2 linked regions of the Stappia indica genome follow. The protein of the gene in region 1 interacts with the protein of each later gene in a pairwise test. Links are inferred from orthologs where the notes say so. Each region holds a gene or a part of one and is shown in the gene's direction. Other genes may lie near its edges.

The links.
Region 2: the proteins of gyrA (region 1) and gyrB interact in binary tests that used the Escherichia coli proteins (3 or more experiments, as listed by UniProt). The link is inferred for Stappia indica from one-to-one orthologs.

The regions. Positions count from the first base shown.
Region 1 is NZ_CP046908.1:262,495-274,283, forward strand. The notes cover bases 3,436-6,781. They hold gyrA (DNA gyrase subunit A), read left to right. Parts: upstream 3,436-3,815; coding sequence 3,816-6,581; downstream 6,582-6,781. Other genes in these bases: GH266_RS01305 (MarC family protein), read right to left, coding at 3,436-3,520. Also shown: GH266_RS01275 (GNAT family N-acetyltransferase), read left to right, coding at 1-47; GH266_RS01280 (hypothetical protein), read left to right, coding at 229-519; GH266_RS01285 (hypothetical protein), read left to right, coding at 1,010-1,390; GH266_RS01290 (hypothetical protein), read left to right, coding at 1,470-1,820; GH266_RS01295 (DUF5993 family protein), read left to right, coding at 2,131-2,289; GH266_RS01300 (disulfide bond formation protein B), read left to right, coding at 2,301-2,858; more of GH266_RS01305, read right to left, coding at 2,876-3,435; GH266_RS01315 (adenylate/guanylate cyclase domain-containing protein), read right to left, coding at 7,107-8,390; GH266_RS01320 (dipeptide ABC transporter ATP-binding protein), read right to left, coding at 8,654-10,741; GH266_RS01325 (ABC transporter permease), read right to left, coding at 10,755-11,774. UniProt on the Escherichia coli protein: A type II topoisomerase that negatively supercoils closed circular double-stranded (ds) DNA in an ATP-dependent manner to maintain chromosomes in an underwound state.
Region 2 is NZ_CP046908.1:3,315,166-3,326,649, forward strand. Bases 5,270-8,310 are described here. They hold gyrB (DNA topoisomerase (ATP-hydrolyzing) subunit B), read left to right. Parts: upstream 5,270-5,583; coding sequence 5,584-8,037; downstream 8,038-8,310. Other genes in these bases: GH266_RS15590 (LysE family translocator), read left to right, coding at 5,270-5,369; rpsL (30S ribosomal protein S12), read left to right, coding at 8,218-8,310. In the rest of the region: chromosomal replication initiator protein DnaA, read left to right, coding at 672-2,150; dnaN (DNA polymerase III subunit beta), read left to right, coding at 2,329-3,447; DNA replication/repair protein RecF, read left to right, coding at 3,550-4,689; more of GH266_RS15590, read left to right, coding at 4,752-5,269; more of rpsL, read left to right, coding at 8,311-8,589; GH266_RS15605 (cryptochrome/photolyase family protein), read right to left, coding at 8,698-10,239; GH266_RS15610 (hypothetical protein), read right to left, coding at 10,539-10,751; GH266_RS15615 (OmpA family protein), read right to left, coding at 11,000-11,484. UniProt on the Escherichia coli protein: DNA gyrase negatively supercoils closed circular double-stranded DNA in an ATP-dependent manner to maintain chromosomes in an underwound state.

The DNA.
Region 1 (11,789 bases):
TGATCCACAAGGACGGCGCGACCTGGCACGCCTTCGCGATGCGGTAATGGCGGCGCAAACCAAGGCAAGGCAGCGCGACTTCGAATCCTCTCAGCCCGTGGCCACGTCGTTTCCCCGCCGGCGCCATTGTTTTGTAATTGTTGCCGTAAAGTCACTCACTGCGAATTTATTTAAGTCGCGCCGCTTTTCTGCTAGACTGTTGCTCATAAGCAAAAGGAGGCGCAGGACATGCGTGGCATTGCAGCTTTGGGCCTTGGCGGCCTTGCCGCCATTGCCATATCCGTTGCCGTCGGAGGCCTGACACTCGGCACCGCGGATCAGATCAACACCGCGAAGAAGGGCGACCGCATGGCGCGCACGGTGCAGGTCGCCTGTGCCGCCGGCACCATGCAGGACGTGGCACCGGGCTGCGCGGATCTTGCCCGCAGCGTCGATCCCGCCTCCGCGCCCGCCTGGCACACCATCGCCACGAGCGACGGCGCCACCACCGTTCTCGCGCGCGCCCGCGTTTCGGAGTGATCCGATCGTCCTGACCTCGGACCTCTCCCGGCACGGCGCGGCGCGCAAGCCTCGCGTCCTGCCCGCAGCAGCGTGACGGCGGGTTCCCCGCCTCGCCGTCATGCGCTCCCCCGGCCCCCTCTTCACTCTCCTCCCGTGCCGCTTCGCGCCTGCCCGCGCCCGATCACCGACCTTTCACCGGCCTTTCACCTTCGCGCGAGCTTCGCCGTTTGCGCGCGCCTGCCTCTTGGCCCGCGTCCGGGCGCTCCCCATCTTATCTTTCAGGGTTGCAGGGGATGCGTGCCGCGCGGTCCCCGGCTGGACCGGCACCATGCCGGTCGCGGGCAGAAAGCAGGAGCGTTTCGCATCCGCGAAGCGTCCGGAACCGCCGAAAGGCCATGCGATTGATGCATGGCTGGCATGCGAAAGCATGCCCGGCTTATACGCAACTCGCTGCAATCGTTCACAAAAGCAGCACAGGCCGTTCACGGAATACTGAACCGGCAAAGCCTTGCCAATCCCCTCGGGATACTACATATGGCGGTGCATGATGACGATTCACAAAATTCATCAGCTGTCGACTCCGATCGCCCTTTGGGGTGCCGGCGTCGTGCTGCTTGTCGCAACGCTCGGGGCCGGATTGGCCGCCTCGGATGTCGACGCCGCGGCGGAAACCGCTGCCAACATGCAACCTTCTGCCCACGAGCGCGTTGTCTCGGCAGGCAAGGACGAACGTGCCATCGCGCAAACCGTCGAGGCGGTGTGCGGCGGCATCATCTTCCGGGAAGAGGATCCCGATTGCTTCGCCGGCACCCCGCCGCAGAAGCATCCGGTGATCGCCGAGCCGGCGACGGGCAACCAGGCGCTGCCGGTGCAACCCTCCGGATCGTGATCCGCGTCACGGTTTCCTTGCCCGTTATGCCTCAATGTGGGGCCATCGAAGAACGGTACTAAGCAGGGACGTGACGACAATGACCTTCATTCACGATCATGGCGAACAGCACGCTCATCGCATCCGGGATCTGGCGATTGCCACCGTCGCGGCCCTGGCCGTCTTCGGCGGCATCGCAAGCATCGCCCACACCGTCCAGACGGCTTCGGCCGGCGGGATGCAGAGCGAGATGGCAGCCCCCAAGACCGACCGCGGCGCCGCCGGGCTCCCGGCTGAGTGCCAGGGCCAGACCTGGGGTCACTGGACGGCGAGTTGCGCCTCGGCGCTGAGCGGCACCAAGGGCATGCGCCAGGTGCAGTTCACCACCGTCGAGACCCGCGAGCCGGCCGCCAACACCTCGGTCCTGGAGCGCGTTCCGGCCAGCTCCTGATCCCCGGGTGCCGTCCGCCGGCAACCCAAGAGCTGCATCGGGCGCCGCATGCCGGCGAGCCGATACTAAAAAGGGTCGCCGCATGCCGGCGAACCGATACTAAAACGGGCGCCGCATCCCGGCGATCCGACACTGCAAAAGGCGACGCCCTGCACCCCGCAGGCGTCGCCTTTGCCGTTTCAGAAGGCCGAGGGAACGGGCCGGGCGACGTTCCGCCTCTCCCGAGAACAATCACGGCTCCGTGATCGTCTCAGAATCGCATACCCTTGGCGCGAACCTCCGCAACCCGGATCCGCAAAGGCTCTGCCCGATGTATCTCGCCGCCCTCTTCGCCCTGCTGCTTGCGGCCCTTGTCGCCGCCGCCTTCGGCCCCATGCGCCTTGCCGGCCTGCTGACCGTCGCCAGCTTCCTCGCCGCCGTGCTGGTCTACCTGCACCACGCGACCGATCCGCTGCCGCTGTCGTTCTGAAGGGGCGCATCATGATCTCCAGATCCTTCGAGACCACCCTCAACGCGCTCGCCCTCCTCGCCATCTCCGCCGTGCTCGGCGTCGCCTTCCTCGACCAGTTCGCCAATGGCGAGCTGCCCTGCCCGCTCTGCCTGCTGCAGCGCGCCGGCTTCCTGCTGCTGGCCGTCGGTCCGGTGCTGAATGTCGCGCGCGGCCCCCGGCCCGCCCATTACGGCGTGACGATCCTTGCAGGGCTTCTGGGGGCGGGCTTTGCCATGCGCCAGGTGCTGCTGCATATCGAGCCGGGCGACGCGGGCTATGGCGCACCCTTCCTCGGCCTGCATTTCTACACCTGGGCCTTTGTCGTCTTCGTCGCGGCCGTCGCCGCCTCAGCGCTCATGCTGGTGCTGCGTGCGCCCATTGAGGAGGCCCGCCCGGCCGGAACCCGCGCTGTCCGCCTGACCGGGCTGTCGCTGGTTGCGGTGCTGCTGGTGCTGGCGATGGCCGCGCTCAACACGGCGAGCACGCTCATCGAGTGCGGCTTCGAAAGCTGCCCGGACAATCCGACCGTCTACCGCCTGCTGCAATAGGCAGGCCCCGACGGGCTCTAGCTGGCGGCGATCATCGCGCGGATGCCATCGGCGATGAACTGGATCGACAGCGCCGCCAGCAGCACGCCCAGCAGCCGCGTCACCACCACCGCGGCGGTGTCGCCCATCATCCGCTCGATGCGGTCGGCCAGCAGGAACGACACGAAACAGGCGCCGATGATCACCAGGATCACCAGCGCCAGGCCCAGATAGGTCACCGTGTCGGTTGCCTGCGAGGACAGCAGGATCACGGCCGAGATCGCCGCCGGACCCGCGATCAGCGGGATCGCCAGCGGAAACACGGCGACGTCGTGCAGCTCCTCCTGATGCGCCGCGTGCTGCGACAGCGCCTTTTCCGCGGTCTCGGATTTCCGGCGGTTGCGCTTCTCGAACACCATCTCGATGGCGATGATCAGCAGCAGCAGCCCGCCGGCGATCTGGAACGCCGGCACGGAGATGCCGAGCATGCCGAGAACGCCGCGCCCGGCGACCAGGAAGAGGAACAGGATCGCGCCGCCGATCAGCGTCGCACGCACCGCGATGCGCCGGCGCGTGGCGGCCGTGGCGCCGGCCGTGACCGCCAGGAACATGGGCGCCAGGCCCACCGGATCGATGGTCACGAACAGCGTCGCGAAGGCGTTGATGAAATAGTCTGCCAGCATTGCGCAAGCCCCCCGCGCGACTCGTCCGACCCCGTTATATCAGCCAAAATACGGTGTGTGGGCATGCGGGCGGCACCCCTTGTCCGAACTTTCCCTTGGGAAACTGACAAGCCTCTGTTTTGGCTATGGTTTTCGCGTCGCAAAATGCCCTGGCCGATTTGGCTGGCAGCGCGAAATCGGCTATAAGATCGGGACAGATTCAACAAGTGTGAGAGATCCCTTGACCGATCGGGACACGAACGCACCTACCGGCGGCCTGCCGTCCGATATCAGGCCCGTTTCCATCACCGACGAGATGAAGCGCAGCTACCTCGATTACGCCATGAGCGTGATCGTCAGCCGTGCCCTGCCGGATGTGCGCGACGGGTTGAAGCCGGTGCACCGGCGCATCCTCTACTCGATGCACGAGAACAGCTACGAGTGGAACAAGCCCTACCGCAAGTCGGCCCGCGTGGTCGGCGACGTGATGGGTAAATACCACCCCCATGGCGACAGCGCGATCTACGACGCGCTCGTGCGCATGGCGCAGAACTTCTCGCTGCGCCTGCCGCTGATCGACGGCCAGGGCAACTTCGGCTCGGTCGACGGCGATCCCGCCGCGGCCATGCGATACACCGAGTGCCGGTTGCAGAAGGTCTCGGCGCGCCTCCTTGACGACATCGACAAGGAGACCGTCAACTTCCAGGACAACTACGACAATTCGGAGAGCGAGCCGGTCGTTTTGCCGGCAAAGTTCCCGAACCTGCTGGTCAACGGCGCCGGCGGCATCGCCGTCGGCATGGCCACCAACATCCCGCCGCACAATCTCGGCGAGGTCATCGACGCCTCCATCGCCCTGATGGAAAATCCGGCGATGACCACGGCCGAGTTGATGGAGATCGTGCCCGGTCCCGACTTCCCGACCGGCGGCATCATTCTCGGCCGCTCGGGCATCCGCTCGGCCTATGAGACCGCGCGCGGCTCCATCGTCATGCGCGGCCGCGCCGAGATCGAGGAGATCCGCAAGGACCGCTACGCCATCGTCATCACCGAGATCCCGTATCAGGTGAACAAGGCGTCGATGATCGAGAAGATCGCCGAGCATGTGCGCGAAAAGCGCATCGAGGGCATTTCCGACATCCGCGACGAGTCCGACCGTACCGGCATGCGCGTCGTCGTCGAGCTGAAGCGCGATGCGGTCGGCGACGTGGTGCTGAACCAGCTCTACCGCTACTCGGCGCTGCAATCGACCTTCGGCGCCAACATGGTGGCGCTGAACGGCGGCCGGCCGGAGCAGCTCGGCCTGAAGGACATGCTGACCGCCTTCATCGCCTTCCGCGAGGAGGTGATCGGCCGACGCACCCGCTTCCTGCTGAAGAAGGCGCGCGACCGCGCCCATGTCCTCGTCGGTCTCGCCATTGCGGTCGCCAATATCGACGAGGTCATCGCGCTGATCCGCACCGCGCCGGACCCGGCCACCGCCCGCGCCCAGCTGATGGAGCGCAACTGGCCGGCCCATGACGTGGAGCCCTTGATCCGCCTGATCGACGATCCGCGCCATATGGTCAACGAGGACGGCACCTACAAGCTGTCCGAGGAGCAGGCCCGTGCCATTCTCGACCTGCGCCTGCAGCGCCTCACCGCGCTCGGCCGCGACGAGATCGCCGACGAGCTCAACAAGATCGGCGAGGAGATCCGCGACTATCTCGATATCCTGCGCTCGCGCTCCCGCATTCTCGACATCATCCGCCAGGAGCTGACGGACATCCGCGAGGAGTTCGCAACGCCCCGCCGGACCGAGATCATGGACGGCGGCGCGGACCTTGAAGACGAGGATCTCATCCAGCGCGAGGAGATGGTCGTCACGGTCAGCCATGCCGGCTACATCAAGCGCGTTCCGCTCGACACCTACCGGGCGCAGCGGCGCGGCGGCAAGGGCCGCTCGGGCATGTCGACCAAGGACGAGGATTTCGTCACCCGCCTGTTCGTGGCCAACACGCACACGCCGGTGCTGTTCTTCTCCTCGCGCGGCATCGCCTACAAGCTGAAGGTCTGGCGCCTGCCGCTCGGCGGCCCGACCTCGCGCGGCAAGGCGCTGGTCAACATGCTGCCGCTCGAGCAGGGTGAGCAGATCACCTCGATCATGCCGTTGCCGGAGGACGAGGAGAGCTGGGGCAACCTCGACGTGATGTTCGCCACCACGCGCGGCACCGTCCGCCGCAACAAGCTCTCCGACTTCACGCAGATCAACAAGAACGGCAAGATCGCGATGAAGCTGGAGGATGGCGACGGCATCGTCGGCGTCTTCACCTGCACCGAGCATGACGACGTCATGCTGACCACGGCGCTCGGCCAGTGCATCCGCTTCGCCGTCACCGATGTGCGCGTCTTCGCGGGCCGCAACTCGGTCGGCGTGCGCGGCATCAACCTTGCCGACAGCGACCGCGTCATCTCCATGTCGATCCTGCGTCACTTCGACTGCACGGCCGACGAGCGCAGCGCCTATCTGCGCTGGCGCCGCCTGATGCGCGGCGAGGCCGACGAGGCCAATGGCGAGGCGAACGGCGAGGACGAGAGCGAGGGCGTGCCCGCGGGCGAGCTGACGCAGGAGCGCTATGCCGCCATGAGCGCCACCGAGCAGGTGATCCTCACCATCTCGGAAAACGGCTACGGCAAGCGGTCCTCGTCCTTCGAGTACCGGGTGACGGGCCGCGGCGGCAAGGGCATCACCGCCATGGCGGTGACCAAGCGCAACGGCCCGCTCGTCGCCTCCTTCCCGGTGGAAGACAGCGACCAGATCATGCTCGTCACCAATGGCGGCCAGCTGATCCGCTGCCCGGTCGACGGCATCCGCATCGCCGGCCGCGCCACCCAGGGCGTCATCGTCTTCAACACCGCCGAGGGTGAGGAAGTCGTCTCGGTCGGCCGCGTCTCCGACGAGGAGGACGCGGAAGACGCGGTGCTCGACGAAGCCGGCGGCGAGACCCCGGCGTCCGGTTCCGACACGTCGGGCGATGCCGGCGACGACGAGACCGGTGACGACGAGGCTGGCGAGGACGAAGCTCCGGGCGACGACGCCTGACCCGCCTCACCGCCTGAAGACACCATCACGGGCCGCAGGACACTCCTGCGGCCCTTTTGTTTGCGCGCTTCGCTTGCCCGGGAAGACGCAAGGAGAGGCATGCGCGACAAACACCTGCCGACGGCGCCAATGGTTCCCGGCTCTCCGGCCTTCAGCCTCGTCCGGGAAGACGCCAGCGGAGGTTGGAGCGACAAACACCTGCCGACGGTGCCTCTGGTTCCCGGCTCTCCGGCTTCGCCTGCGGCCGGGATGACCTCCGAGAGAGAGGCACGTCCTCGCATCCCCTCTGCCGTCACCCCAACCTCGTCCGTCACTCCACGGCCGGAGATCCAACCTCAGCCGTCACCCCGGACGCAGGCGAAGCCGGAGATCCGGGGCCTATTCGTTCCCAGAGCGGCAGCAAGGACACCGAAACCTCTCCTCGTCCTCCCGGACGGCGCCCGCTTTCGCGCACCGCCCTCACTGTTCGTCATTCCGGGCAAGCGCCAGCGCGACCCGGGACCGGAGAGCCGAGGGCCGCCCCCTTCACCCGTTCGGGCTGAACAGGTGCACCGGCTCGGCGACGCCGCGAAGGCGATGCTCGCCGAGATCGTCCAGCGCCACGTCGAGCCCGCGCGCGGCCGCCTGCGAGATCAGGATCTCGCGGCCGAGCTCCTTGGTCAGCGCCTCGATGCGGCTCGCCGCGTTCACCGCCGGGCCGATCACCGTGAAGTCGAGCCGCCCGGCCGAGCCGACATTGCCGAAGAACACCGTGCCCTCGTGCAGCGCGATGCCGGTGCGCAGCGGCGCCCACACATCCCGCATGTCTGCGACCGCCGCCGGCGGCGCCGCGTTCAATTCCGCGATCCCGGCAAGGGCCGCCCGCGCCGCGCGCAGGGCCGCGGTTGCCGCCCCCTCGCCTTGCGGAAACACCGCCAGAACCCCGTCGCCCATGAATTTCAGGATCTCGCCGCCTTCCGCGATCACCGCCCCGGCCAGCCGCTCGAAATAGGCGTTGAGCAGCGCCGTCATCGCCGGCCCCGGCAGCCGCGCCGACAGATCGGTGAAGCCGCGCAGGTCCGACATCCAGATCACCGCATCGATTTCCTCGCCGACGCCGCGCCGGATGCTGCCCTGCAGCACCTTGCCCCCCGCCGCCGGCCCCAGATAGGCGTCGAGCAGGTTCGCCGAGATCCGCCGGTCGACATGCCGGGCGACATGCAGCGCCAGGATCGACAGCAGCCGGGCGATGCCGGCCCGCTCTCCCTCAGTGAAGCCGCCCGGCTGGCGCGTTGCCAGCGACACCAGGTTGTGCTGCCCGCCGCTCCCGCTGCCGGTCTCGCCGCCTGCCGTCAGCGGCAGCGCCATGTAGTGGCTGTAGCCGAGTTGCCCGAGTTCCCGCAGCAACGGGTAGCGCGCCGAGGTCTCCGCATCGATGGTCCGGTCGAAGGCCTCGCCCCGCTCGATCACCGCATGGATCGGGCTCAGCCGATAGGCATCCGTCGCCAGGATCTCCTCGGCCACCTGGATCTCGTCGCAGATCCCGTCACCCGCCTCCCAGTTCCAGGCAAAGCCGTAGATCTGCGGGTGCAGCGTGCCCACATGCAGGCTCGCCCGCTCGACCGCCGGCAGCGCCGCCGCCATGCGCCAGCAGAACGCCTCGAAGAAGTCCAGCACGTCGCCGACCGCCAGCGCCTCGCCCAGCAGCCAGGCTTCCACATCGGCGAGCGTTCGGCCAAGCGCCCCTTGCGCCTCCGCCTCGCGCTGCGAGCGCCGGCGCAGCACCACCCCCTTCGCATAGGACCTTGGAAACGGATCGAGCCCCGCCATTCGCGTCTTCCCCTCTCGCCGCCCGGTCACCTGCGAACGGCAATTCACGGCCGCACTTTACCTCAAGCGGACAGGCACGGGGACAAGTCGGAAAGCAGCTGCCGCGCCCCGGCGGGGATAAGTGCCGCGCCCTGGCGGGGACAAATGCCGACGCGCCAGCCGCCCGGCAGCATCGGCGATTTCGGGAGATTGAGAGGCCCCGCGTCAAAATTTCGCGATTTCGAGACGGAATTTTGCAAAATCCGTCTCGAAATTCTCAAGGCCTATTCGGCTGCCTCGGTCTTCGGCTTTATCACCGGCTCCATCGCGCTCAGTTCCGCCGGATCGAGATGGCACAGGATCCTGTGTCCATCGCCGAAGCTGCGCAGCGGCGGCAGCTCGACATCGCAAGTGCCCGGCATCATGTAGGGGCAGCGGGTGGAGAACGGACAGCCCGGCGGCGGGTTGGTCGGCGACGGGATTTCCCCCTTGAGCACGATATGCCGCTTCTCGATCCGCGTGTCGGCGATGGGCACGGCGGCCAGCAGCGCCTCGGTGTAGGGATGGTAGGGCGGCGCGAAGATATCCTCGGTCGTGCCCTGCTCCATGATCCGGCCGAGATACATCACCACCACCCGGTCGGCGAGGTACCGCACCACCGACAGGTCGTGGCTGATGAACAGCATCGTCGTTCGGTTCTCGCGCTGGATGTCCATCAGCAGCTCGGTCACCGCCGCCTGCACCGAAACGTCCAGCGCCGACACCGGCTCGTCGGCGATCACCACCTTCGGATTGCCGGCGAAGGCCCGCGCGATGCCCACCCGCTGCTTCTGTCCGCCGGACAGCTGGCGCGGCTTGCGCTTGGCGAAATCGCGCGGCAGCTTCACCGTGTCGAGCAGCCGGAAGACGATCTCCTCCACCTCCTCGTCCTTGCTGGCGACCCCGAACTTGCGGATCACCCGGGCGATCTGGCTGCCGACCGAATGCGACGGGTTCAGCGTGTCGAACGGGTTCTGGAACACCATCTGCAACTTCGAGATCGTCTCGGCCTTGCGCCGCTGCACCGGCAGGTCGCCGAGCTCCACATTGCCCAGCATCACCTTGCCGTCGGTCGCATCCTCCAGCCCCATCAGCACCTTGGCGAAGGTCGACTTGCCGCAACCGCTCTCGCCGACGATGGCCACCGTCTCGGCCTCGCGCGCGGTGAAGCTCAGCTTCTCGTTGGCCTTCACCACCCGCTCGCCGCCCCGCACGAACAGCCCGCCGTCCTCGATCAGGTAGTGCTTGGTCATGTCCTCGACGGACAGCACGACATCGCCCGCCTCGACCGGCGGCTTCGCCTCGCCCTTCGGCAGGTCGCGGTCCCAGTCGATCTCCTGGAACCGTTCGCAGCGCACCTTGTGGTCGTCGTCGCCCGGCACCGCATGCATCGGCAGGCGGCCGACATTGCACAGCCCGTCGCGGAAGAAGGTGCAGCGCGGCCCGAAGTTGCACCCCTCGGGGCGCTCGTGCGGCAGCGGCAGCTGGCCCGGAATTGCCACCAGCGGATGGGCGTTCTTGTCGGCGCCGGGCAACGGGATCGAGCCGAACAGTCCCCGCGTGTAGGGATGGCGCATCTCGTCGAAGACGTCATGGATGTCCCCGACCTCCACCGCCTCGCCGGAATACATCACGGTCAGCCGGTCGCAGGTCTCCAGGATCAGCCCGAGATTGTGCGAGATGTAGATCATCGAGGTGCCGAACTCCTCGGCGATCTCGTTGATCAGCTCGACGATGCCCGCCTCCACCGTCACGTCCAGCGCGGTCGTCGGCTCGTCGAGCAGCAGCAGCTTGGGGTTCGACAGCAGCGCCATGGCGATCACCACGCGCTGCTGCTGGCCGCCGGAAATCTGGTGCGGGTAGGACGCCAGGATGCGCTTGGGGTCCGGCAGGCGCACCTTGGCCAGCATCTCCTCGGCCCGCACCAACGCCTCGCGTTCGCTCAGGCCGTCATGATAGATCGGCACCTCGGCCAGCTGGTCGCCGATGGTCATCGACGGGTTCAGCGAGGCCATCGGCTCCTGGTAGACCATGGCGATGCGCGAACCGCGGATCTGCCGCAGCTCCTCCTCGCTCATCTGCCGCATGTCGCGGCCCTCGAACAGGATTTCCCCGCCGACGATGGCGCCGTTCTTGCCCATGTACTGCATGATGGCGAGCGCCACGGTCGACTTGCCGCAGCCGCTTTCGCCGACGATGCCGTGCGCCTCGCCCGGCATGAGCTTCAGGTTGAAGTCGACCACGGCCGGGATCTCCCCGGCGCGCGTGTAGTAGGAGATGCAAAGGTTCCGGCACTCCAGGACGGGCACCTGTTCGGCGGCGAGCTCGCTCATTGTGTCCCCCTCCTCAGTCGCGCAGGCTCATTTCCCGAAGGCCGTCGGCCATCAGGTTGAAGCCAAGGATCAGGCTCGAAACGGCCAGCGCCGGCACGAGCAGCATGTAGGAGAACTTCCACAGCATCGCCGTCTTTGCGCTCTCGCGGATCATCAATCCCCAGTCCGGGTCGGGCGGCTGCAGGCCGAGGCCCAGGAAGGTCAGCGTGGTGATCGCCACCGTGGTGTAGCCGAGCCGCAGGCAGGCATCGACGATGATCGGCCCGCGCACGTTCGGCAGCAGCTCGAAGACCATGATGTAGAGCGGATGTTCGCCGCGGGTCTGCGCCGCGTAGACGTAGTCGCGCGTCTTGATGTCGAGCGCCAATCCCCGGACGATGCGCATGATCGCCGGCGCCGAGGCGAAGGTCACCGCCACCACGATGTTGAAGCCCGACGGTCCGAGATAGTTCAGGATGACGATGAACAGCACCATCACCGGGAACGACAGCAGCACGTTGGCGACGAACGAAATGATCTCGTCCCACCAGCCGGCCAGATAGCCGGAGATCAGGCCGAACATGGCGCCGAACACATAGGCGACCATGGTCGCCGTGACGCCCCATACCAGCACCCGCTGGCAGCCCCAGATCATGCGCGACAGCATGTCCCGGCCCTTGAAGTCGGTGCCGAGCCAGAAGAACAGGCCATTCCGCTCGGTCAGGGGCGTGGCGAACGGGGCGATCGGCTTGTTCGGGTCCATCAGGGGCAGGTACGGCGCGCTTACCGCCATCAGCAGCCAGAAGAACACCAGCGTCAGCCCGATCACCGCGACCCGGCTTTCGCGAAAGGCGCGGATGCCCAGCACGTAAAGCATCAGCGTCGCAGGGATCGCCGGCAGCAGCACGGTCCGCGCCTCGCCGCCGATCGTCTGTCCGAACATCACATAGGCCATCAGCGGCACCCACATCAGCAGGATCAGCGCGATGACGGGCTTGGGCCGCGACAGGCGGTCGAGGGCGGAGGGGCCGGACGGGATCTCGGTCACTGCCATTGAGTGCGTCTCCGG
Region 2 (11,484 bases), 3.1 Mb from region 1 along the record:
GTGTGAAAAATATACATTGAACGGTAGTCGCGCGTTCTCCTGGCGGCATTCCAGTAGTGTACCGGACCTGCGGCTGGCGTATCTGAAGTCGTAGGTCGGAAGGACTATCTCCCCCTGCAAGAGCTGGATGTTTTTGACTTGCCGTGTCCTTCGGCAGGCCGGGATTTCTGTGTCTTGCGCGGTGCCGTTTGCGGAAACGGCAAGAGGGCGGCGCCTGCCGTGAGCGACCAGTGTGGTCTGCCTGCGACGGTTGCGCCCAGGGAAGTCGAAGACTGGAAAGAGGGGCTTGACGATGACTGCACAATCTACTTTCTGTGCCGCTCCGGCGTGGCTGCCATCGAACGGCGTCACGCCCTGATCCATCCCTGCGAGCCGTCGAGCGCGCAAGCGCCGCACGGCCACATCGCATCTAGCGACCCGCCCGCAACCGGGGCCGATCCATCGCCCACGCGACCTGCAGGAGGTTGAGGCAACGGGAAGCCCCAAGGGGCAGAAGAGATTTCAAGCCGGGCGGGCAGCGCTCATCCGGTGAGGATACCTGTCGCTCTTGCGACACCTGGCGGGCCGATGACGGCCCACGACAAGACCGCGCCGAAACGGCGAAAAACACAACAAGTGCAACGGGTTCTGCGGCGGCGGAGCATCTCGTTGACCATTTGGAGGCGATCACGATGAACTTGCAGGAACTGCCGGCATCCGAGACCGCAGGAATTGACCATTGGACGCGCGTCAAGAAGCGCCTGCGGGCCGAGCTTGGCGAGGACGTCTTCACCAGCTGGTTTGCGCGTGTCGATCTGGAGGATCACTCCGACGGCACCGTGCGGCTCTCCGTGCCCACCCGGTTCCTCAAGCAGTGGATCCAGTCCCACTACCGAGAGCGCCTGATGGGCCTTTGGAAGCACGAGTGCGACGACGTCCATCGCATCGAGCTGACCGTGCGCGGCGCGGTGCGTGCCCGCCCCGTCGTCGGCGGCGTCGCGCGTCCCGTACCGGCGGCCCCGCGGACTGCCCAGCAGATCAAGCTCGTCGAAAACTCCGCTTCAGCCAGGGCCGAGACCGTCTCGTCCGGCGTGGCGCGGCCTGCGGCTGCGACCCCGCGCGAGGGCTCCGATGGCCTGGAAGGGGCTTCGCTCGATCCGAAATACACGTTCGAGTCCTTCGTTGAGGGCGAGTCCAACGCGCTGGCGCTGGCCGCCGCGCGTCAGGTCGCGACCGCTGCGGCGGTGACCTTCAACCCGCTCTACATCCATGCCTCGGTCGGCCTCGGCAAGACCCACCTGATGCAGGCTGTCGCCTCGGCGGCGCAGGCCTCTGGCCGCCGCGTGCTCTATCTCACGGCCGAGCATTTCATGTACCGCTTCGTCGCGGCGCTGAAGGCCCAGTCCGCCCTTGCCTTCAAGGACACGCTGCGCGCCATCGACCTGCTGCTGATCGACGACATGCAGTTCCTGCACGGCAAGCAGGTTCAGCAGGAGTTCTGCCACACGCTCAACGCCCTGATCGACGGTGCCCGCCAGGTGGTGGTCGCTGCCGACCGTCCGCCCGCGGACCTTGAGACGCTCGACGACCGCATGCGCTCGCGTCTGGCCGGCGGCCTCGTCGTCTCGATCTCCGAGCCCGATTTCGGCCTGCGCCGCGCCATTTTGACCAACCGCATCGATTGCGTGCGCCGTTCGCATGCCACCTTCGCCGTGCCGGAGGCCGTGCTCGACTACGTCGCCCGCCATGTCGGCAATTCGGGCCGCGACCTCGAGGGCGCGCTGAACCGCCTGATCGCCCACAACCAGCTCACCAACCAGCCGGTGACGCAGGAAATGGCCGAGGCGACCTTGCGCGACCTGGTGCGCAATACAGAGCCGCGCCGGGTCAAGATCGAGGACATCCAGCGCATCGTCTCCAAGCACTACAACGTGTCCAAGGCCGACCTCCTGTCGGCCCGCCGCACCCGCACCATCGTGCGTCCGCGGCAGATCGCCATGTATCTTGCCAAGGCCCTGACCCCGCGCTCGCTGCCCGAGATCGGCCGCCGCTTCGGCAACCGCGACCACACAACCGTGCTCCACGCAGTTCGCAAGATCGAGGACCTCGCGCGATCCGACACCGCGCTCGCGCAGGAGCTCGACCTCCTGAAGCGGATGCTGGACGCCTGATCCTTCATCCGGCAGGCATCGCGGGTGGCATCCCCTTGTCGGGGAGGGCCGCCCGCTTGCGGTTTTCGCAAGGCATTTGCCAAGGATCGCCGGCACTTGCTTTTCGCAGCGCAAAAGGGCAGTGTCTTCGCCCATTTGACCGTCGCGGTTCCCACGATTTTCGACAATGGACGATACAATGAAAGTGACCCTCGAGCGGACCGATCTTCTGAAGTCCCTGACCCATGTTCATCGTGTCGTCGAGCGCCGAAACACCATCCCGATCCTGTCGAACGTGTTGCTGCGCGCCGACGGCGGCCAACTGCTGCTGAAGGCGACCGACCTCGATCTGGAAATCTCGGAGAAGGTCGCGGCGCTGGTCGAACAGCCCGGCGCGACCACCGTTCCGGCGCACATGATCTACGACATCGTCCGCAAGCTGCCCGAGGGCGCGCAGGTGGCGCTGGAGACCTCGTCGGACAATGCGACGCTGGAGATCCGGGCCGGCCGCTCGCGCTTTGCGCTGCAGATGCTGCCCGAGACCGACTTCCCGGACATCACGGCCGGTGAGTTCACACACCGCTTCACGCTACCCTCACGCGATCTGCGCTCGCTGATCGATGCCACCCAGTTCGCAATCTCCACCGAGGAGACCCGCTACTACCTGAACGGCATCTACATGCATTCGGTGGCGACCGACGGCGGCGACCGGCTGCGCGCGGTGGCGACCGACGGTCACCGGCTGGCGCGCGCCGAAATCCCGGCGCCGAACGGCTCCGTCGGGATGCCGGGCATCATCGTGCCGCGCAAGACGGTCGGCGAGATCCAGAAGCTGCTGGAAGCGCCGGACGCGGAGGCGGCCATCGAGATCTCCGAGACGAAGATCCGCATCACCACCGGCGATGTGATCCTGACCTCGAAGCTGATCGACGGCACCTTCCCGGACTACGGCCGGGTGATCCCGCAGAACAACGACAAGGAAATGCTGGTCGAGCGCGACGAGTTCAAGGCCGCCGTCGACCGCGTGTCCACCATCTCCTCCGAGCGCGGTCGCGCCGTGAAGCTGGCGATCTCCGAAGGCCGTATGATCCTGACGGTGGTCAATCCGGACAGCGGTTCGGCGACCGAGGAACTGGCCATCGACTACGACAGCGATCCGCTGGAGATCGGCTTCAACTCCCGCTATCTGCTGGAGATCACCAGCCAGCTGCGTGGCGATACCGCCTGCTTCCGCCTGGCCGATGCCGGCGCGCCGACGCTGATCCAGGACAAGGGCGTGGAAGACGCGCTCTATGTCCTGATGCCGATGCGCGTCTAGCAGCCAGGCTTTGCCCGCGATCGGCAGCCGCGCTGCGGGCGCGGTGCGCCTTGACGGGGCCGGCAGGCGAAGCGCAGGCAAGCGACCCGTAATGGAGGCCGGATGGGCGAGCCGGTCCAGGTTGCCATCGGCAGTCTGACACTCACCGATTTCAGGAACTACGAGCAGGCGAGCGTCGCATTCGGCGCCCGCCTTGTGGCGTTGGTCGGCGACAACGGCTCCGGCAAGACCAACCTGCTGGAGGCGGTCTCGCTGCTGACCGCCGGGCGCGGTCTGCGCCGGGCCCAACTCGACGACATCCGCCGGCAGGGGGCGCCCGCCGGCTGGAGCGTTGCCGCCCGTGTCGAGGGCGTGGCCGGGGAGACCCGCATCGGCGTCGGCCATGCGCCCGGCGAGACCGGCCGGCGTGTGCGCATCGACGGCGCGGATGCCCGCTCTTCCGAACAGTTGCTCGACTATCTGCGCGTGCTCTGGCTGCTGCCGGCGATGGACGGGCTGTTCACCGGCGCGGCCGGCGACCGCCGCCGCTTCCTCGACCGCCTGGTGCTGGCGATCGACCCAGGCCATGGCCGCCGCGTCGCCGATCTGGAAAAGACCCTGCGCGCCCGCAATCGCCTGCTGGAGGAGGGCGGCTCTGCCGCCTTTCTCGATGCGGTGGAGGCGCAGCTCGCCCCGCTTGCGGTTGCCGTCGGCTTTGCCCGGCGCGAGACCGTCGCCCTGTTGCAGGCCCGCATCCGCCAGCAGGGCGACCTCGGTCTGCCCTTCCCGCTGGCCGGGGTGGAGCTTGCCGGCGAGTTCGAGCGCGACTGCGAAGGCATTGCGGCCTACGACATCGAGGACCGCTACCGCGATCAGCTCGCCGCGACCCGCATGCGCGACCGCGCCGCCGGGCGGACCCTTTACGGGCCGCATCGCAGCGATCTGGCGGTGCGCCATCTGGCCAAGGACATGCCGGCGGCCCTTGCCTCCACCGGCGAGCAGAAGGCGCTGCTGATCGGTCTTGTGCTGGCCCATGCGGAAGTGACCTCGCAGACCGCCGGCATGACCCCGGTGCTGCTGCTGGACGAGGTCGCCGCCCATCTCGACCCGGGCCGGCGCAGGGCGTTGTTCTCGCGCCTGGCGGAACTGGGGCTGCAGGTGCTGATGACCGGCACCGACAGCCAGCTTTTCGTCGATCTTCCCGAAGGCAGCCAGATACTGAAGGTCGCACAATCGACCATTTCGCCTTATATGAAGGACTGACCGGCCGCGTGCGGGCGCCCTTGGCCGGCGCCCCTTCGGCCCCTTGCAGGATCACGCTTTCCATGGATGTTTCCGCGCTGCTCGTCTTCGCTGCGGCCCTGTTCGTCGCGGCCGTCATTCCCGGACCCGGCATCGCCGCCATCGTCGCGCGCGTGCTGGCGCGCGGGCGCGAGGGGGCCTTCGCCTTCTGCTTCGGCATCGCGCTCGGCGACGTGATCTGGCTGGGCTTTGCGGTCGCCGGCCTTGCCGTGCTGGCCAAGACCTTCGGCACGGTGTTCCTGGTGCTGAAATATGCCGGCGCGCTCTATCTCGCCTATCTGGCCTACAAGATGTGGACCGCACCGGCCGATGGCGGCCTGGCAGCGCTCGGCCCCGTGCGCAAGGAGAGCCCTTTCGCCCTGGCCTTGGGCGGGCTGGCCGTCACCATGGGCAACCCCAAGGTGATGGTCTTCTATCTGGCGCTCCTGCCCAACATCATCGCGCTGGAGACGGTGACCGTGCTCGGATATGCCGAGCTGTCGCTGATCACCTTCGCGGTGCTGGCCGTGGTGCTGGGCGGCTATTGCCTGCTTGCCGAGCGGGCACGGAAGATGCTGGCCAGCCCCAGGGCGGTGCGACTTCTCAACAGGGTCGCTGGCTCCGTCATGGCGGGGGCTGCGGTCGCCGTTGCCACGCGGTGACGGGAAGGTCTCGAAGTATGCGGGTAACGCATTGACTTGAAACGGGAAAACAGGCGCGCATCCGGTTCCTTGGGATCAAGGGCCGCACGTCCCGTGTCGGGATGGCGCGCAAGGGGCCGAAACCGGCCGGAAAGCTTGGCGACAGCCGGTTGAACCCCTGTTGCAAGCCCGTATAACTGAACGACACACAAGATCCAGCGAGCGTTTGATTCGAATGAGCGACACTCCGACGGGCAGCGAAAGCGAACCGCAAGCCACCAACGGCGCAGACGACTACGGCGCCGACTCGATCAAGGTCCTCAAGGGCCTCGATGCGGTGCGCAAGCGCCCGGGCATGTATATCGGCGACACCGACGACGGTTCCGGCCTCCACCACATGGTGTACGAGGTGGTCGACAACGCCATCGACGAGGCCCTGGCCGGCCACGCGGACCGCGTCACCGTGACGCTGAACGCCGAAGGCTCGGTCACCGTGACCGACAACGGCCGCGGCATTCCCACCGACGTGCACTCCGAGGAAGGCGTGTCCGCCGCCGAGGTCATCATGACCCAGCTGCATGCCGGCGGTAAGTTCGACCAGAACTCCTACAAGGTGTCGGGCGGCCTGCACGGCGTCGGCGTCTCGGTGGTGAACGCCCTGTCGACCTGGCTCGACCTGCGCATCTGGCGCAGCGGCAAAGAGCACCGCATGCGCTTCCGCAACGGCGAGGCCGAGGCCCCGTTGGCCGTCGTCGGCCCGGCGGAAGGGCGCAAGGGCACCGAGGTGACCTTCATGCCCTCGCCCGAGACCTTCACCCGCATCGAATTCGACTTCGGCACGCTGGAGCACCGGCTGCGCGAGCTGGCCTTCCTGAACTCCGGCGTGCGCATTCTCCTGACCGACCGCCGCGGCGTCGAGGAGAAGGCGGTCGAGCTGTTCTACGAAGGCGGCCTGGAGGCCTTCGTGCGCTATCTCGACCGGGCCAAGCACCCGCTCATCGAGGCGCCGATCGTCATGCGGACCGAGAAGGACGGCATCACGGTCGAGGCGGCCATGTGGTGGAACGACAGCTACCACGAGCAGGTTCTGTGCTTCACCAACAACATCCCGCAGCGCGACGGCGGCACGCATCTGGCCGGCTTCCGCGGCGCGCTGACCCGGCAGATGACCGGCTATGCGGAGCAGTCGGGCATCCTCAAGAAGGAGAAGGTCTCGCTCACCGGCGACGACTGCCGCGAGGGACTGACCTGCGTGCTCTCGGTCAAGGTGCCGGACCCGAAATTCTCGTCCCAGACCAAGGACAAGCTGGTTTCGTCCGAGGTTCGCCCGGTGGTCGAGAACGCCATCAGCGCCGCGCTCGCCGAGTGGCTGGAAGAAAACCCGGCCCCCGCGCGCGTGCTCGTCTCCAAGATCGTCGAGGCGGCCTCGGCGCGCGAGGCGGCGCGCAAGGCGCGCGAGCTGACCCGGCGCAAGGGCGCGCTGGACGTCGCCTCGCTGCCCGGCAAGCTGGCCGACTGCCAGGAACGCGACCCGGCCAAGTCCGAGCTCTTCCTGGTGGAGGGCGATTCGGCCGGCGGCTCCGCGAAGCAGGGCCGCAGCCGCGAGAATCAGGCGATCCTGCCGCTGCGCGGCAAGATCCTCAATGTCGAGCGGGCGCGCTTCGACAAGATGCTGTCGTCGAACGAGATCGGCACGCTGATCACAGCGCTCGGCACCGGCATCGGCAAGGAAGAGTTCAACCTCGCCAAGCTGCGCTACCACAAGATCATCATCATGACGGACGCCGACGTCGACGGCGCCCACATCCGCACGCTGCTGCTGACTTTCTTCTTCCGGCAGATGCCGGACCTGATCGAGCAGGGCCACATCTATATCGCCCAGCCGCCGCTCTACAAGGTCAAGCGCGGCAACTCCGAGCAGTACCTTAAGGACCAGGAAGCGCTGGAGAACTACCTGATCGATACGGGCCTGGAAGACTGCACGCTGACCCTGGCCGGCGGCGAGGTGCGCAGCGGACACGACCTGCGCGACGTGGTCGAGAAGGCGCGGGCGGTTGCCGGCATTCTCGACGGCCTGCATTCGCGCTACGACCGCGACGTGGTCGAGCAGGCGGCGATTGCCGGCGCGCTGAACCCCGACGTGCATGACGATCCCGTGCGTGCGGCGGAGGCGGCAGCCTATATCGCCCGCCGGCTGGACATTCTGGCCGACGAGTTCGAGCGCGGCTGGGAAGGCAAGGTGCTCGACAATGGCGACCTCGTCTTCGAGCGGACCGTGCGCGGCGTGAAGGAGGTGGCGACCATCGATGCGGCGCTGCTCGGCTCGGCCGATGCCCGCAAGCTGGACGCCCGCACCCAGAACCTGCAGGAGGTCTACGTCAAGGCCGCGACGCTGGCCCGCAAGGGCAGCGACACGGCCATTCGCGGGCCGCGGGCGCTGCTCGACGCGGTGTTCGTGCAAGGGCGCAAGGGCATCGCGATGCAGCGCTACAAGGGTCTCGGCGAGATGAACGCCGAGCAGCTCTGGGAAACCACGCTCGATCCGAACGTGCGCTCCCTGCTGCAGGTGAAGGTGCGCGAGGCGGATGCCGCCGACGACATCTTCACCAAGCTGATGGGCGACGACGTCGACCCGCGGCGCGCCTTCATCCAGGAGAACGCCCTCGCGGTCGCCAATCTGGACGTCTGACGCTCTCCGGCCCGCCGGCCGGATTGCCGGATGCGCGAAAGCCGGATGCCGGAATCGCGCAGCAGGCAATCCGACGCGGCGGAAAACGCCGGGAAGCGGGATTCTTCCTTTGACAAAGCGGGCCGCCCCCCCTATACGAGGCGGCCAAGACATTCCTCAAAAACAAGCTGCAAACAACCTATGCCGACAATCAACCAGTTGGTTCGCCTGAACCGTAAGCCGACCGTCAAGAAGTCCAAGACCCCCGCGCTGGGCGGTAACCCGCAGAAGCGCGCGGTTTGCACCCGCGTCTACACCACGACGCCGCGCAAGCCGAACTCGGCTCTTCGTAAGGTCGCGCGTGTTCGCATGACCAATGGCAATGAAGTCACCGCCTACATTCCGGGCGAGGGCCACAACCTGCAGGAGCACTCCGTGGTGCTCGTGCGTGGCGGCGGCCCGAACGATCTTCCGGGCGTGCGCTACCGCGTGATCCGCGGCGTGCTCGACACCCAGGGCGTCAAGGACCGTAAGAAGCGCCGTTCGCTCTACGGCTCCAAGCGTCCGAAGTAAGCTTCCAGCCGGGTCCCGCCCGGCAGGGAATTGTCTTGTCGAGGCCTTCCGGACACCCGTCCGGGAGGCCTTGATGTTTTTGGGCGAGGCTCTTGCGACGCAGGGCGCCTAGAGCGTGCCGGCTTCGAGCCGTTTCAGGCTGCGCGCGGCGGCTTTGAGGTAGTCCTTGCGGGTCTCCGCCGACATGCGGTCCCAGGTCCGGTAGGGCTGGGCAAGACGCGGATTGGCGCCGAGCCTTTCCCGGTTGCGGATCAGGAAGTCCCAGTACAACGCATTGAACGGGCAGGCGTTTTCGCCGGTGCGGTCCTTCACGTCGTAGCCGCAGTTGCGGCAGTGGTCCGACATCTTGTTGATGTAGTTGCCGCTCGCCGCATAGGGTTTGGAGGCGAGCAGCCCGCCATCGGCGAACTGGCTCATGCCGACCGTGTTCGGCAACTCCACCCATTCGAAGGCGTCCGCATAGACCGCGAGATACCACTCGTGCACCTGGTGCGGGTCGATGCCGGCGATCAGCGCGAAATTGCCGGTCACTATCAGCCGCTGGATGTGATGCGCGTAGGCCTCGTCGCGGGTCTGGCCGACGACCTCGCACAGGCAGGCCATTTTCGTCTCCGCGCTCCAGTAGAATTCCGGCAGCGGCCGGTTCGCGCCGAAATGATTGGCGCCGGCATAGCCCGGCATCTTCAGCCAGTAGATGCCGCGCACATATTCCCGCCAGCCGATGATCTGGCGGATGAACCCCTCGGCCGAGTTGAGCGGCACGGCACCGTCGAGAAACGCTTGCTCCGCCTTGCGGCAGACCTGCAAGGGATCGAGCAGGCCGGCATTGATGTAGGGCGACAGGACCGAGTGGTAGAGGTACTTTTCCCCGGTCAGCATGGCGTCCTGATAGTCGCCGAAGCAGGGCAGGGCCTCCTTGATGAAGCGCTCCAGCGCCGCCTCGGCGTCCTCGGTGGTGACGGCGAAGCGGAACGGGGTGAGCCTGCCGAACCCGCCCGGAAACCGCGCCTCGACCAGGTCCAGCACCGCCCGCGTCGTCGTGTCCGGCTCGAAGTCCAGCGGGCGCGGCATGAAGAGGTCGGTGTCCGCCGGCTTGCGGTTCTCCGCATCGAAGTTCCAGCGACCTCCGACGGGCTCGTCGCCCTCCATCAGCAGTCCGGTCTTGCGCCGCATCTCGCGGTAGAAATACTCCATCCGCAGCTGCTTGCGGCCGTCCGCCCAGGCAGCGAACTCCTTGGCGCTGCACAGGAAACGGCTGTCGGGCAGGATGTCGACCGGCAGGTTGTGCGCGCTCTCTAGCCCGCGCAGGATCTCCAGCACCCGCCACTCGCCGGGCTCGGTCGCCCGGATCCGCAAGGGATCGTGCCGCGCCACCGCCCGGCCGATCTCGCCCGCAAAGCTGCCGGTATTGTCCGGATCATTGAGCTCGACATAATCGACCTGCCAGCCGGCCCGGCGCAGGGCGGCGGCGTGATGGCGCATGGCGGCCAGGATGAAGGCGATCTTCTTGCGATGGTGCGGGACGTAGGTCGTCTCCTGCGCGACCTCCATCATCAGCAGTCGTGCGGCGCTCTTGTCGACGTCCTGCAGCGCCGAGAGGCCGAAGGAGAGCTGGTCGCCGAGGATCGGAATGAGGATGGGTCTGGTCATGCCTTGCGGGGATGCGCTGGATCGGAAGGATGGTCCTTCCGGTTACGCAGCCCGGCTTTGTGCGGATCTCGGCCCGGCGCGCGCAAGGGCGGGACGGGGACAGGCCGCGCTGCGGGCAGGGCCCGACGGCGGCCAAAACGAACAACGCCCGGTCGGTTTCCCGCCGGGCGTCTCGATGAGACAGGCATGCTCGAAATTCGAGACGGATTTTGCAAAATCCCGTCTCAATTTTAGTGTTTTTTGCGACAGCGCTCGCAATCTCGCTCCGCGCGGAGCGGGGACAAGTGCCGGCGTCGGTATCAGGCGGCGATGCGGCGCTGCGCCTTGAAGGCGACCGGGGTGTTCTCGCGGTTGCGGCGACGCTCCTCGGGGGAGATATACACCAGTGCGTGATGCTCGCTGCAGTAGGAAATCCCCGCCTCGACGCGGTTGCGGCACGGGAAGGTGTAGTTGCCGCCGGTGCCTTCGGCCCACTTGCACTGGCCGGCACGCGGCAAACGGAGTTCGGTCATCGTCCTGTCCTTCAGTCTGGTGACGCCTTTCACTCCGAAGCGCGATCCGCGGGGCTTGCCGCGGCACCGGTGTCAGGAGCGCCTGCCAGCGGCTGCGCGTCAAAAAAGCCGGGCCAAGGCCCGGCATCGATCCGATGACTGTAATATAGGTGTCACATTGCAAAAGGCCAAACGCATCTCCGACATGGGAGCCATGCCTATATTGCAGTGCAGCGATGTGGTTAACGCCGAGCGGTTGCAGTCTTACTTCAACGCTCGCGTTCTTCGCGGAGGTTGGTGACCACCCGGCGGTTCTGCGCCTTGCATTCTTCTTCGGCGCAATCGCGCACCTTGCGCTCCGTTCCGTAGCCCTTGGCCCACAGGCGGTTCGGCGCGACGCCCTTGCCGACCAGATAGGCCATCACCGCGTTCGCCCGGCGCGTCGAAAGCGCCGTGTTGTCGCCGGTGCTGCCCGGATCGTCCGAAAAGCCCTGGATCTTGGCGTACCAGGTCCGGTGGGACATCAGCCACTCGGCCTGCTTGTCGAGCGTCATGCGGGCGGTCTCGTCGATCTCCGCCGAGCCGGGCGTGAAATAGGTCCGCCGGCCGACATTGAGCATGAAGGCCTCCTCGCTGCCCGGCTCCATGTTGGCGAAGCCGAGCACCGGCGCGTTGGTGACGTCCGGCGAGGCGACATTCTCGACCGTGTTGCAGCCGGCGAGAAGCGCGCAGGCGGCAAGCCCGGCCAGCAGCA